Regions from separate parts of the Arthrobacter sp. TmtSoilC48 genome, predicted to be linked through region 2. Evidence: predicted binding sites of a transcription regulator. Region 2 holds the regulator's gene; the other holds the start of a gene.
What was found. The regulator Rex, encoded in region 2, represses fermentation and respiration genes when NADH is low (regulators of the CRP and FNR family bind a similar motif). The targets are predictions, from matches to a motif close to CTTGTGAANNNNTTCACAAG.
Positions count from the first base shown of each region.

Region 1: a site for Rex is predicted at 3,392-3,411, ahead of AC6I97_RS11290 (glyceraldehyde-3-phosphate dehydrogenase). Genes of this name have one in related genera too.

Region 1 covers NZ_AP046049.1:2,395,586-2,402,791, forward strand. Annotated here, with positions in the region: gene msrA (peptide-methionine (S)-S-oxide reductase MsrA) at 1-223, opposite strand, end outside; gene AC6I97_RS11270 (Nif3-like dinuclear metal center hexameric protein) at 372-1,283, shown strand; gene AC6I97_RS11275 (zinc ribbon domain-containing protein) at 1,373-2,110, shown strand; gene AC6I97_RS11280 (YaaA family protein) at 2,131-2,895, opposite strand; RNA gene rnpB (RNase P RNA component class A) at 2,953-3,344, shown strand; gene AC6I97_RS11290 (glyceraldehyde-3-phosphate dehydrogenase) at 3,631-5,118, shown strand; gene AC6I97_RS11295 (hypothetical protein) at 5,190-5,399, shown strand; gene AC6I97_RS11300 (HNH endonuclease family protein) at 5,522-6,322, shown strand; gene AC6I97_RS11305 (acyltransferase domain-containing protein) at 6,307-7,161, opposite strand; gene def (peptide deformylase) at 7,166-7,206, opposite strand, start outside.
Region 2 covers NZ_AP046049.1:1,451,776-1,458,981, forward strand. Annotated here, with positions in the region: gene AC6I97_RS06940 (DUF559 domain-containing protein) at 47-1,012, opposite strand; gene AC6I97_RS06945 (HAD family hydrolase) at 1,164-1,979, opposite strand; gene AC6I97_RS06950 (IS110 family RNA-guided transposase) at 2,105-3,367, opposite strand; gene AC6I97_RS06955 (glutaredoxin family protein) at 3,670-3,924, shown strand; gene AC6I97_RS06960 (redox-sensing transcriptional repressor Rex) at 4,008-4,715, shown strand; gene AC6I97_RS06965 (hypothetical protein) at 4,758-5,633, opposite strand; gene AC6I97_RS06970 (hypothetical protein) at 5,897-6,595, opposite strand; gene AC6I97_RS06975 (YceI family protein) at 6,801-7,206, opposite strand, start outside.

The sequences.
Region 1 (7,206 bases), 940 kb from region 2:
CGAAGAACATGTCAAGAATGACCTCCTCCGGCACCACGGTTTCGTCGAATGTCACCGCAACTACCTCCGCATGACCGGTCATTCCCGAGCAGACGTCGTAGTAGTCAGGATTTCGGACATGGCCACCCGTATAGCCCGAGACCACGGAACTGACGCCGCGGGTTTTCTGGTATACGGCATCAAGGCACCAGAAGCATCCACCACCAAGTACAAAAGTTTTCATGATCTCTTCAATGGATTGGAGGGGCTGATGATTCCCGCAATACCTTACGGGACAATAACGCCACCGGGAACGCCACTGGGTACGTCACTGGGCAGGCGCGGCAGCAACCAAGACTGCCCTATCGGGCCCAGTAGGTAAGAATAAGAGTATGGAAGCAGTAGACACCGCCATTTCCGATGCGGATTCCGGCGACGAAGCCGGGACAGTGGAAGCAAGCGGGGACCCGACCCTTGGCCAGGTGTTGCTTGCTGTTGAGGAACTCTGGCCGGAATCCTTGGCTGAGGATTGGGATGAGGTAGGCCTCGTGGTGGGGCGCCCCACCGCGCCGATCACCAAAATCCTGTTTGCCGTGGATCCCACCCTGGCCGTCATCGACGAGGCCATTGAGTGGGGTGCAGGACTCCTCATTACCCATCATCCGTTGTTGCTCAAAGGCGTGAACTCCGTCGCGGCCACGTCCGCGAAGGGATTGGCCGTGCACCGTCTTATCGAGGCGGGCACCGGACTCCTGACCGTCCACACGAACGGTGACTCCGCCGTCGGGGGCGTATCGGACGTGTTGGCGGACGCCTTTGGCCTGGAAAATGTTGCCCCACTGACCCCTGCCGCCAATGGCTTGCCCGAGGAAGGCATTGGCCGGGTTGGAGATCTTCCTGAGCTCATGACCCTGGGTGATTTCGCTGCCCGCGTCTTTGGGATGCTCCCCGCCGTGGCCGGAGGGGTCCGCGTGGCCGGCGACAAGGACGGCCTGCTGCGGCGCGTCGCCGTCTGCGGTGGCGCCGGGGACAGCTTGTTCGATGCCGTCAGGGCCAGCAACGCAGATGTGTACGTGACAGCAGACATGCGGCACCATCCGGCGTCGGAGGCGCGGGAAGGTGCCGTCAACAGCCGTCCGTACCTCATTGACGTATCGCACTTTGCCAGTGAATGGCTGTGGCTGCCCGTAGCCGCGGAAGCGCTCGGCAACGTACTGGCTGATCAGGGCTACGACGTCGAGATCCGTGTGAGCAGCACCAACAGCGATCCCTGGGACTTCATACTCACTCCCGGCGGGGACTAGAGTCTAGAAGATACGGACAGTCCCAATAAAAAGGGGCCCGTCCATCCGGAACTGATCCCCAGGCCCGGAAGTAACAAGCGGAGGTAAGCGTGGCGAAAGCAGCACCGGCAGAACAATTGAAATTGCTTGAACTGCAGGGACTGGACGCCAGGCTCAAGTCGTTGGCAGGCCGCCGGAAGGTGCTGGAAACAGATCCCCGGATAGCTGACCTGCAGGATGCACTCAACGTTGCCAATGGTGAGTTGGGCGCGGCCAAGATGGCCGTACACGACGCCGAAGCCGAACTGCGTCGTTCGGAAGCTGACGTGGAACAGGTCGCATCCCGCATCGAACGGGACGAAGCCAGGCTCAATAGCGGAACCGGCCTCTCCAAGGACCTCGTAGCGCTCCAAAGTGATATTGCGTCCCTTAATAAGCGCCGCTCCGACCTTGAAGATGTTGAGCTTGAAATCCTGGAACGTTTGGACACCCTGCGGGAGCGCCAGGCCGCGCAACAGACCATCGTGGATGACATCCAGGGTTCATTTGCCGGCATCCGCGCCGAACTGGATGAGGCGATTGCTGAGATCGCGGCCGAGGAAACCGTGGTCCGCGGGCAGCGTGCCGCTTTCGCGGAGGCCCTCGACGCCGGAATGCTTGCAGTCTATGAGAAGACCATAGCCAAGCGCGGCGTCGGTGCCGCCAGGCTCTTCCACGGTAAATCGGAAGGTTCAGGGATGATGCTCAGCCCCGGCGACCTCGCTGAAGTCAAGGCTGCGGCTGACGACGACATCGTCTTTTGCCCTGATTCCGGATGCATCCTGGTCCGTTCGGCCGAGTGGAACTGACCTAGCCGAGCGGAACTGACCTAACTGCCCAGAATGATATTGAGGGCATGCGGCTTGCGGGCCGTCCCGGGAACAAGTTCCGCTGCCCAGACTTCCTTGGCGGCCTTCAGCAGTTGATCGGGCGTGGCAGCGGCCTTGCCGCGCCTGGTCAGCAGATGCCTGGCAAACTCGCCACGGGTGTGTTTGGCGAAGTGGCTGACCACCGTGCGCTTGCCGTTTGCCTCGTTGAATACATTCACCGTGACGGTCTGCGCTGCCGGGGGAGCCCACGCAGCTGCATACGTGCTGGAACGGCAATCAACCAGCAGCTCTCCTTCAGCCCGTTTGGCGAGGGCCGCATTCAGGTTCGGCTTCCAGAAGGAGGCGAGGCGTCCGACGTCGGGCAGTGCGGTTCCCATGGACAGCCGGTAAGCCGGCACCTGGTCACCAAAACCGATAACGCCCCACAGTGCCGAAACCACCAAAATCGTTTCGGTTGCCTTGCGTCGTTGGGCCGGCGTCATGGACTTGAAGCCGAGCGCGTCATACAGGACTCCTGAGTAGACCTGATGGGCCGGGGCCGCCGGTTCCGCGTGCAGCCGGGTATTACGTTCGACGTCGTCCTTCAGCGAGGCACCTACGCCCAGCAGTGCCAGCGCGTCCTCGTGGGCGCTGACGGTGCCCAACGATTCCAGGACCTTCGCGCGGTACGGGTTCAGCTCCGGAAAGCTGAGCGACTCCCATTCGACGGCGGGACCTTTGACGGCGGGGGTCTTGCCTTCGGAAGGCGGCAGCAGAATCAGCACCAGACGATATTACCGGGGACCGGGGCAACCCTCGACGCCGGTAGACTGTACGGCGGATGGGTTGACCAGGCGGTCGCGCGTCACGCAAGTGGCTCGAGGAACGTCCGGGCTCCGCAGAGCAGGGTGGTGGGTAACGCCCACTCGGGGTAACCCGCAGGCCAGTGCCACAGAAAACAGACCGCCTGCGCGTGCTGATGCTTGCATCAACATGCGGCAGGTAAGGGTGAAACGGTGGTGTAAGAGACCACCAGCTCCCTGGGTGACCGGGGAGGCTAGGTAAACCCCACCCGGAGCAAGGCCAGACAGGGCACGTTTGAGGGCTGCTCGCCCGAGTGTCCGGGTAGGCTGCTGGAGGGCGCCGGCAACGGCGTTCGTAGATGGATGGCCGCCACTCCTTTGCCGGCAACGGCAAGGGATGACAGAACCCGGCGTATCGGTCAACCCATCCACATATTTGCCACTGAGGTCCCAGGCATGTGATGTCCATTGTGACTGCCATGTGAGTGATTTCACGCCCCCGGGCGCCCAAGAGGGCGCCCTTCCGCCTTAGACTTGTTATGAACGTAGATGTTCTGCCGCCGGGACTGCGTTCGCAGCCGGCGGTCTTTTCTTTGCAATCGTTCAAGGCGCTGTGGGTGGACCGAAGCCCGTCCAGTGCTCGTGCCGCAGGATTACTCCGGGCGGCCGCCATCTGCATACGAGGACGTATGTGGTTGACCCAAGGAAGGTAGTTCTGTGAGCCAGACGTCAGATTCTTGTCTTGATAAGTGGATGGGCCGGGAGGCTCTCGCCGAGGCCATGATTCCGGTGATCGGCCGGTTGTACCGGGAAAACAACGTGGTCACGAGCATCCACGGCCGGAGCCTGATCAACAAGTCGACCATGAACATCCTGAAGGCCCACCGCTTTGCGCGCCGGATGAGCAACACCGAGCTCCTGCTCGAAGAAACCGCACCCCTGTTGAACGCTCTTGCCGAGCTGGAACTCGGTGCGGCTGCAATCGACATTGCCCGTCTCACGGAGAAGTTCCGCGTCGAGGGCCACGGCACCTCGTTGGATGACTTCCTGCGGGCCGAGCTCGCGGAAATCGTCGGAAAGCGTGGCGCTGATGACCGCACCAGCACCGACGTCGTGCTGTACGGCTTTGGGCGCATCGGCCGCCTCCTGGCCCGCATCCTGATTGAAAAGGCCGGTGGCGGGCATGGCCTGCGGCTGCGTGCCATCGTTGTCCGCAAGGGCGCCGAGAACGACCTCGTCAAGCGTGCCAGCCTCCTGCGCCGCGACTCCGTACATGGTTCCTTTGAGGGAACTATCCGCGTGGACGAAGAAGCAAACACCATCACCGCCAACGGCGTTCAGGTCCAGGTCATCTACTCCGACAACCCCGCAACCGTGGACTACACCGCCTACGGCATCAAGGATGCCCTCGTAGTGGATAACACCGGGCGTTGGCGCGATGCGGAAGGCCTGTCCCAACACCTGCAAAGCAAGGGTGTTTCGCGCGTCCTGCTGACGGCTCCGGGCAAGGGCGACCTGAAGAACATCGTCCACGGAATCAACCAGTCCGACATTTCCGATGACGACAAGATCGTCACGGCCGCGTCGTGCACGACCAACGCCATTACCCCGGTACTGAAGGCCATCAACGACAAATTCGGTATCATCCACGGCCACGTTGAGACGGTGCACTCGTTCACGAACGACCAAAACCTGATCGACAACTTCCACAAGGGAGATCGCCGCGGCCGCTCGGCAGCACTGAACATGGTCATCACGGAGACAGGGGCAGCCAAGGCTGTTGCCAAGGCGCTTCCGGAACTTCAGGGCAAGCTCACCGGTAACGCCATCCGCGTACCTACCCCGGATGTTTCCATGGCGATCCTGAACCTCAACCTCGCCAAGGGCACCACACGCGATGAGGTCAACGACTACCTCCGCGAAATGTCGCTGCACTCACCGTTGCGCAAGCAGATCGACTACATCGATTCCCCGGACGTTGTCTCCACCGACTTCGTTGGGTCCCGCCGCGCAGGCATCGTTGATGGTCTGGCCACTATTTCCAACGACAAGAACCTCGTGCTCTACGTTTGGTACGACAACGAATTCGGCTACTCCTGCCAGGTTGTCCGTGTCATGGAGGAAATGGCCGGCGTCAACCCGCCGTCCTTCCCTGCCCGCGACATCGTGGCGCCTATTGCAGTGCTTGAGGCAGCGAACGCCTAAGCCGGGAAGTATTCACGGGTTTCCCGGCTGTGTTACTGGTATCAGCCGGGAAACCTGACCAAAATGGGTTCATGGAAAATGAATCGACTTTGGAACACGAGACAACGCTGGAACATGCGCTGGATGTAGCGCGGGCCAACCACAAGCAGGCACAGAAACTGCTGGACCAGGCCATCGCAGCAAACGCGGCGGGGGACGTCAGCGACGAACGCGTCCAGCAATTGCGTACGCTGCTGGAGGTGGCTGCCGAAGACCTCCAACGCGTTATGCGTGAGCAGTAACCCGGGGAAGTTCCCCATCACTGCAGTGTGACTTCTCCTACACACTGTGGATATCGGCTCTGACTGTCGGTGCCGTGTCCTACGCTCATAGGACACGACCCACCCCGACTGGACGGAGCCCCTTGAGTATCACCTGGTCTGCCTACAAACGCGCGCGCAGACGATCACGCCAGGCGTGGGCCATTCTAGGATTGGCAGCCGTAACCCTCGCGGCAGGACTGTCCTGGTTCTTCACCACCGGCCAGTTCGATGCAGCCGGGCCATGGGTGTCCGGTCCCAGTGAAGCGCCGGTATTTAATCCCGCATGGATGAAACCCATTACCGGCATCGAGGCCGTTCCCGCGGAGAAGGCAAGCGCGGCACTCGCACAGCTGGAAGTTAAAGGACGCGCATCCCAGGAAGACTATGAGCGAACCGCATTCGGCCAGGCGTGGCTGGACGCCGATCGAAACGGATGCGATACCAGGAACGACATCCTGCGCAGGGACCTGTCGTCCGTGGAGTTCACCAGTGGTTCCTCATGCAGGGTTGCCACCGGAGAGTTTCAGGAACCCTACACGGGCGCCCACGTAACCTTCCGTCGGGGCCAGGACACCAGCGCTGAAGTTCAGATTGATCACATTGTCGCCCTGGCCGACGCATGGCAGAAGGGTGCCAAGCAGTTAACGGTGCAGCAACGCCAAAGGCTGGCAAATGATCCGTTGAACCTGATTGCGGCTGATGGGCCGGAGAACGTGAAGAAGGGCGCCGGCGACGCGGCCACGTGGCTCCCTCCGAACAAGAACTTCCGGTGTCACTACGTAGCGCGCCAGATCTCCGTCAAGGCAGCGTACAAGCTGTGGGTCACACAGTCGGAGAAGGATGCCATGATGCGCGTCCTGTCTTCTTGCCCGGATCAGCAGACCATCTACAGCGCCAGGTGACCGTGCCCCAGTTGCCAGGTACCGCCGTCGTCGATTCTCTCCAGGACTATGCGCTGGAGCGAAGTCTCCCGGGGTAGTTTGTCCAGGTTCCCGAGCCCCCGCTGCCTAAACGTGAAGTACACGGCATCAGTGGGGGCATCGGTGCACCGATCCAGGGTGAAGCGGCGGGCGAAGGATGCGATGTTGCTGTCAGGAAGCCGCGCAACCAGATAAGGATCCAGCATCCAGGACTCGCACGTGGCCACAGTGGCCGGTTTGTCCGGGAAATAGTGGGGAAAGAACCAGCGAGCCTCGTTAAAGCTGGCGTCGACCAGCGCAGGGGAGAGGCCGCCGTCTTCGGGAATATGGACACCCAGGATCCAATCGGATGCGTACGCCACGTTGCCCCCTGGGCCGTCGTCACGCCGGCTCCGGATCAAATGGAATTGCAACCGGCCGAGGCGGAACAGATTCCCTGCCATGTGCAACGTCAGCCAGCTCCAGGTGTCCAGGCCGAAATGTCCATGGACGCGGCGGTTGATGCGCAGCTGGAGCCCTACGTCGGCCAACGTGGCTGCTGAGACGTCAGTGCTGATACCCAGTTCCAGATGGTATGCGTGGACTCTGGGTGCGAAGCGGAGCAGTGCCTCGATCCAGACGCTCTCGACGGGCTGGCCGGGCCAAATCCGGTCGGGAGAAATACTGTCGGCCGGAAAAGTGCCAAGCCGCTCCTGCAGAAGCTCCAATGCTTCCAGGACGTGGCCACTGGGGGCTCTGTCCAGGAGCGCGGCGCATTCCACGGCGTCCTCGCCGGCAATGTCCAAGAGCTCGAACAATGCTGCATGGGGTGCCTGGCTCATCGAATCAGTGTCCGAACGGGTCAGGGTCGACGCCAGGCATCCATG
Region 2 (7,206 bases):
GGCCGGATGTTCTCTCACATCCTGGCCTGTTTGGCGTGATGCTCGCTCACATCGCGTTCCTGGCAAACCCGGAGGCAACGGATGGATCCATCCATGCAGTCCGCAGGGCCCTCTTGATCTGCCGAACGGCATTGCCGAAGTTGTCCGCCTGGTCCTCTTTTCCAAAGACAAGGACAGTCCAACCGGCTGCTCTGAAGGCCTTATCCCTGCGCCGATCGCTATGCATCTGCTCCTCCTCAAGGTGATGGCCGCCGTCGTACTGGATCGCGAGGCGACGGGCCTTGAAACCCAAGTCCGCTGAAGGCGAGAAGGGGTCGTTCGCGCGCAGCATCACTTGAAGCTGAGGTTCCGGCAAATTGGCATCAAGCATGGCCATACGTAGTAAAGTCTCTGGAGCCGAGTCGGCCCCGACGCGCATAAGGTCAAGGGCTTGCCGTGCACGGACTACGCCTTGGCGGTTTTTGTGTCGTTCGACCATGTTCCGGAGCTGCTCGGCAGTAGCAAACGGTGCATCGCGCCCCTCAAACTCGGGTCGCGGAATGCGGATCAACTGATCTGCCACGCATACGAGGTCATGAAGGGGGAGACGACGCGCCAAATCCAGCCATGTTCGGGCTCGAGTGCTCATCCAAATCCCTTGGACTTGCTCAATCTCCCCCTCGAAGTGCTTTTCCGTGTGCCCGATGATGCCCTTGCGCCGAACAGATGGCAGATGTCGGGGTTTGCTCAAATGCAGTTCATTGGAATCCGAAAGCCACGCTGGCAAGACAAAACCATAGAGCCTGGCGGCAGTTGTGTGGGAGATCCAAGCGCCAGGGCTGGCTGAGGAAAGGGAACGGGCGGCTGCCGGAAGGTCGAAATCCCAATCGCTTGGCCGGTACAAGCCACGGCTAACGGGAAGGATGTTGCTGCTGCGCCAAATGGCAGCGGGGTTGATGCCCGCTGCTTTGGCTTCGTTCAGGCTGAAAGGCCGCAAGATCGGGCTGGACGGGTTGAGTAGCGAATTCTGCATACCCGCATTGTTTCTTGGAAGCGGCAAAGCGTGCAGAAGTTATCCACAGGCAGACCAGTGCTACTGGAGGATGTGAGAGCGGAACGGTGGAAACGCGTTGGGATGTGAGAGCGGAACGGTGGAAACGCGTTGGGATGTGAGAGCGGAACGGCTAGCGGGGACCACGGAACTTTGAGAACCCTCGCCACAGTCCGTAAATGGCTCCGCCGACGGTTGCGGCCTTAAGTCCAAGGGTTGCTGCACGGCGTCCGGAGCGGAAGTCGTATACAGGCCAGTTGTTGTCGCGGGCATGCCGGCGCAGCTTGGAGTCGGGGTTGATCACCACGGGGTGCCCCACCATAGTCAGCAGCGGGATGTCATTGGCAGAGTCGCTGTAAGCCCAGCAGTGTTCCAAGTCCAAGCCTTCTTGATCAGCGATGAGTTGGACGGCGATGGCCTTGGCCGGCCCGTGCAGGATGTCACCCACAAGCTTGCCGGTATACATTCCGTCATGGACCTCGCCCACGGTCCCCAGCGCGCCCGTCAGTCCGAGCCTTGTGGAGATGACTGTGGCAACCTCAATGGGTGTGGCCGTCACTAACCACACCCGTCGGCCTACACGAAGGTGCTGCTCCGCGAGTGCCTTGGTTCCGGGCCAGATCCGTGACTCGATCATTTCGTCATAAACTTCTTCGCCGAGGGCTTTGATGTCCTCCACGGTTATCCCGGCAGCCAGGGTCAGGGCCGAGTCGCGCACGGCATGGACGTCGTCCATATTCTCGCCACGCATGACAAATTTGAACTGCTTCCACGCGAAGCCAGCCGCCTGGGACAGGGTGAATGCCTTGCGTTCGTACATCTTGCGGGCCACGTGGAAGAGGCTCGCGCCCTTCATCAACGTGTTGTCGACGTCGAAGAAAGCGGCTTCGCCGGTGTGCTGTGGCACCTTGGCGTCGGCGACCACGGCGGCGTTCTTCTCGTCGGGCATGCCTTGAGTCTAGTCAATCGCCCGGCCCCGGCGTTGAGGGCGCACGGTGGGCGACCGCCGGGGTGGATGTGAGAGAGGGATGGCCGGGGAGGGGGTGGGATGTGAGAGTGCCCCTATGTTTTTCGTCAAGCGGTTGCGGGTGTTTGGGGTTGGTATAGGGTCCCGTCTCTGAGCATGGCGTAGAGGGTGTCGCAGCGGCGTCGGGCGAGGGCGATAAGGGCTTGGCTGTGGTGTTTGCCTTCGGCGCGTTTGCGGTCGTAGTAGGAGCGCGATTGCGGGTCTTTGAGGGCTGCGAAGGCGGAGAGGTAGAGGGTGCGTTTGAGGACTTTGTTGCCTTTGCGGGAGGCGCGGTCTGCCCGGATGGAGGACCCCGAACGCCAGGTCACGGGGGCCAGGCCGGCGTAAGAGGCCAAGTGCCCCGCGGTCGGGAAGTCTTTCCCGGCGACTTCGGTAAGGATCCGTGCTGCGGTCCTGATGCCCACTGCCGGCAGAGACATCAGGACCGGGTAAAGAGGGTGGGCCTCCACAAGGGCCTCGACCTGGGCGTGAACCATGGCGCGTCCTTCATGGAGCCTGGCGAGCATTCCGGCCAGTTCCGGGAGCACGATCGTTGCGGCGTTCGTCCCAACAACCGTGACTGTTTGCCGGCCGAGGGCGTCGATGATCTCATCTGCCAGGCGTTCGCCCATGCGCGGGGCGAGCTTGGTCAGCCGGTTCGCGATCCGGCGCCTGCCGGCGTGACGCAGCGCTTCAGGGGTGGGCCAGGTCCGCAGCAGATCCTGGACCGCGGGATGATCCAGCCTGGGACCAAGCACCCGCTCAAGCGCCGGGTGGATCTGGGTCAACAGCCCACGGATCCGGTTGGACGTGGCCGTGGCCTGCTTGGCCAGATCATCATCGAACCCGCACAGCATGCCCAACTCGGCCAACTGCTCGTCAGCGAGCCGGACCGAGCGCAGGGTGTGCGGCATGGTCCGGGCCGCGTCGGCGATGATGAACGCGTCGCGGGCATCGGTCTTGGCCTCCCCGGGATGCAGGTCCGCGATCCGGCGCATCGCCAAACCAGGCAAATACCCCACCAGAACACCGGCGGCCTGGGCCACCGCGACCGGCAACGCACCAATGGTCGCTGGCTGGTCAACTACCAGCAGGATCCGGCCGTGATGCTCCAACTCGGCCAGAATGTCTTGGATCCTGGCCTCGTCGTTAGGCAGCGCCCGGTCCAGCAGCTTCTTTCCCGCCCGGTCCACGGCAACGGCATGATGCTCGCCCTTGCCCACATCCAGTCCGATGAACACCTCAACCGTTTCGTGTTCTGCGATCACGTTGGCACCTCCAGTCGTAGTCAGCTCCCGTGCTGGCCTGTCCGCGGTGTCAGGGCCCGGCATCCACGTTACGCACGACGTTCCCACACTGTCCTGCCCCTATAAGCGGTCTCCCCGACACCTGCCAACCCCGGTGACAACACTCTCAAGATCATCAACAACAGAGGATCACAATCATGCCGGGATCAGCAGGCCAGCACACCCACATCCTGCACCAGGAAACGGGCTACGAAAAAGGTAACGGGGTGGCCGGGAGGGGGGTGGGATGTGAGAGAGGGGTGGCCGGGAGGGGGTGGGATGTGAGAGAGGGATGGCCGGGAAGGGGGTGGGATGTGAGAGAGCGTTGGGGCGGTTACCGTTGTGTCATGGCTATTCCCGACGTCGTCCTCCTCACCAAAGCTGACTGCCACCTGTGCACGGAGGCACGTGCCGCCGTCGAGCGCGTTACCTCGGCACTGGGCATCCAGTGGACCGAGCAGGCAATTGACGGAAAGGCAGAACTGCAGGAGCGTTACGCGGAGGAAATTCCAGTGGTGCTGGTGGATGGGGTCCAGCGCGACTTTTGGAAGATCGACGAGCAGCGCTTGACCCGTACATTGAAAAAAGTTCTCGAAGGCTGAGGACCACGGGACTCTGTTACCCGGAAGTACCGGCTTTTGTTGAGTCCGCCCAAGGGCCATAGAGTGGAACAACAAGCGACGCAATGGAGAAAACCGTGACTGCGCTGGAACCGTCCCCGGGGGCAACAAGCGGGGACAACGAACCTGCCGCCAAGCAGATCCCGCCCGCGGCTGTGGCCCGGATGACTCTCTATTTGCGCGCGCTCAACTCGCTCCTGGCAGAAGGCGTGGAACGTGTGTCATCGGACGCGTTGGCCGAGGCTTCAGGCGTCAGCTCCTCCACGCTCCGCAAAGACCTTTCCTACGTGGGCTCGTACGGGACCCGCGGGGTGGGCTACGAAGTCCAGTACCTGAGCCGTCACATTGCTGCAGCCCTTGGCCTGACGCATGACTGGAAGGTCGCAATCGTCGGCGCCGGTAACCTCGGCAAGGCCCTGGCGCGGTACGGCGGCTTCGAGTCCCGGGGATTCGACGTCGTAGCTATTTTCGACGCAGACCCCATGGTGATCGGCAACGAGGTGGGTTGGTTGCGGGTCAGCGATTCAGCGGAACTTGAACGTGTCCTGGAACGCACCCACACCAACATGGTGGTGCTGGCATTGCCCGCCACAGTGGCCCAGGAAGTCTGTGATCGCGTCATCGCTGCCGGAATCCGGAGCATCCTGAGCTTTGCTCCGGTTCTCCTGCAGGTTCCGCCGCACGTGAACCTCCGCAAGGTGGATATGGCCACCGAGCTGCAGATCCTGGCGTACCACGCACAACGGGCGCAGACACCGGGTCAGGCTGTCTAGCCTTTCCGGGTCCGCGCCCGCTGTGGAACGAACTGCCGTGGTTTAGCGGCCGTACGGGTTCTGGTACGGGTTGCCGAAAGGCTGCGGCTTACGGAAATACGGAGCCGACGCCGGCAGGTACAGCAGGACGATTGCGGCAACTCCCAGCAGGATCACCAAGAGCTGCAGGATGCCATACGTAGCACCGAACTGGAACAGTCCGGCGAGGCCGAGGACGGAGATCGCCGCGAAGACGGTGCCCAGGATCCTGGCCCAGTTCTTGCCCTTGCGGACCGGGAATGCAACCAAGGCGTAGAGGCCCAGGGACACGATGGCTCCAATGATGGCGGCAACGACGATACCGCCACGCATGCCTTCCAGGGAGCCTTCCGGGAATTCGGTGCCCTGCTGTGCAGCCTGCTGGATCATCGAGTTGATGAAGGCATCCGAGCCGGTGGTGGCCAGGATCAGCGAGCTGATGGCGGACAGGATGCCCGCTGCGATGATCATCCAGAAGGAGATGTTGACCAGCGGGGGAACCGTAGCAGGCCCTGGCTGCTGGCTGGGCCAGTTGGTGTCCTGCCCGTATTGCGGGGCCTGCTGACCGTAGGGAGACGGCTGCTGGCCGTAGGGCGACTGCTGACCAAACTGCGGCGACTGTTGGCCAAACTGGGGAGCCTGCTGACCATATTGGGGAGCCGGGGGCTGGCCATATTGGGGAGCAGCCGGGGACTGCTGACCGTACTGCGGAGCGCTGGGCTGCTGACCATATTGGGGAGTCTGCTGGCCGTACTGCGGTGCCGACGGCTGACCGTACTGTGGCATGGATGGCTGGCCCGGCTGCTCAGGCTTGTTGGCGTCGCCCTTGTTATCACCGGTGTTGGGATCGCCCGGTTTGGCGTCCCCGGCGTTGGACGGCGGGTATGGAGGGTTGCTCATGGCATTCCTTTGCTTGTTCGACTGCTGGTACGGCTGCCGGGATCAGCAAAAAGACCCTGCCCCCAGCCTGGTTCTGCTTCCACCGTACCTCCGGGGTCCGGTGCTGCGGATGATCACACGCAGGAATTTCCTGCTTCAGATGAAATCATCACGATGGCGTACGCCTTCATGATGAAGGCCGCGGTGGTCCAATGGACCACCACGGCCTTGTGCACCTGTCAGGGCGGCTTGGATGAGAGCCCGACGGCGGTACTTCAGGCAGGTTAGACGGCGCCCTTTACTGCCTTGAACCACAGCTGCGAGTTCGGCAGCCACATCAGCACAACGGCCACTGCGCTGACCAGGAAACCGAACCAGTTGCCACCCAGGCCTGCACCGGGTCCGCCGGCGTTGATGGAGCCGAAGATGGCGAGCAACAGGGAAACTGCGGCAAGGACGGTGAGGGCGAGGCGTGCCCATTCCTTGCCTTCCTTCATCTTCATGGCAAGGACTATCTGGGCGGCTGCAACAGCAAGGCTGATGATCAGGAGAACCAGGAGGAGTGCGGCAACTCCCGGCATGAAAGCGAACGCTGCGATGATGGCGAAAAGCCCGATGAGGCCAAACAGGAGGCCCAGGAGTCCCGAGATGACCCAAATGAAGTACGACACTTTGAGCTCGGTGGGCAGGCCCATGGTCTTGAAGAGGCCCGAGAAACCACCTTGCGGAAGGATGTCATTGAAATTGCGGGGGCCGTCGGTGGGCATTTCGAAGTGGAAACCGCCCGCCTGTCCGGGCTGGCCTGGCCCGGGCTGCGAGTACTGGCCAGGCTGCGAATACTGACCTGGTTGCGACGGCGGCTGGTAGCCCTGGGGTGGTTGGTAACCCTGCGGTGGTTGGTAACCCGCAGGAGGAACATTGCCGGGCTGCGGAGGCTGGGCGCCGGGCTGCTGAGGCTGTGGTACTTCGTCTGGGTTACTCATGGCATCACTTTAGACCGCAGGTTGAGGGATGCATAGGAAATTCGGAGCTGCCTCGCAGTGAACTACAGGGTGTTTGCCGAATAATCGCAGGGTGACTTCCGAGTACGCGAATGAGTATGCGAAACGGCGCCCCCACAGCGGAACTGTGACGGGGCGCCGTTTACTCGGGACTGCTGTACGAGTTCCCGTGCAAGCTGCTGTGGATCTAGGCAGCTGCCGGTGCGATGAACGCGAGTTCCAGGTTGATGACAACCTTGTCGCTGACCAGGACGCCACCGGCCTCAAGCACGGCGTTCCAGGTCAGGCCGAAGTCCTTGCGGCTGATGGTGGTTTCGCCGGAGACGCCTGCACGGGTGTTGCCGAAGGGATCCACTGCGACGCCGTTGAATTCGGTTTCGATGGAAACTTCCTTGGTGACCCCCTTGATGGTGAGATCGCCCACAAGATCGAAGCCGTCGCCGTTTGCCTTGACGTGGCGGGAGACGAAGGTGATCTCCGGGTACTTCTCCACATCGAAGAAGTCTTCGCCCTTGACGTGGCCGTCGCGGTTGACGTCGCCGGAGTCAAAGCTGGCGGTCCGGATGGTTGCGTTGACCTTGGAGTCCGTCAGC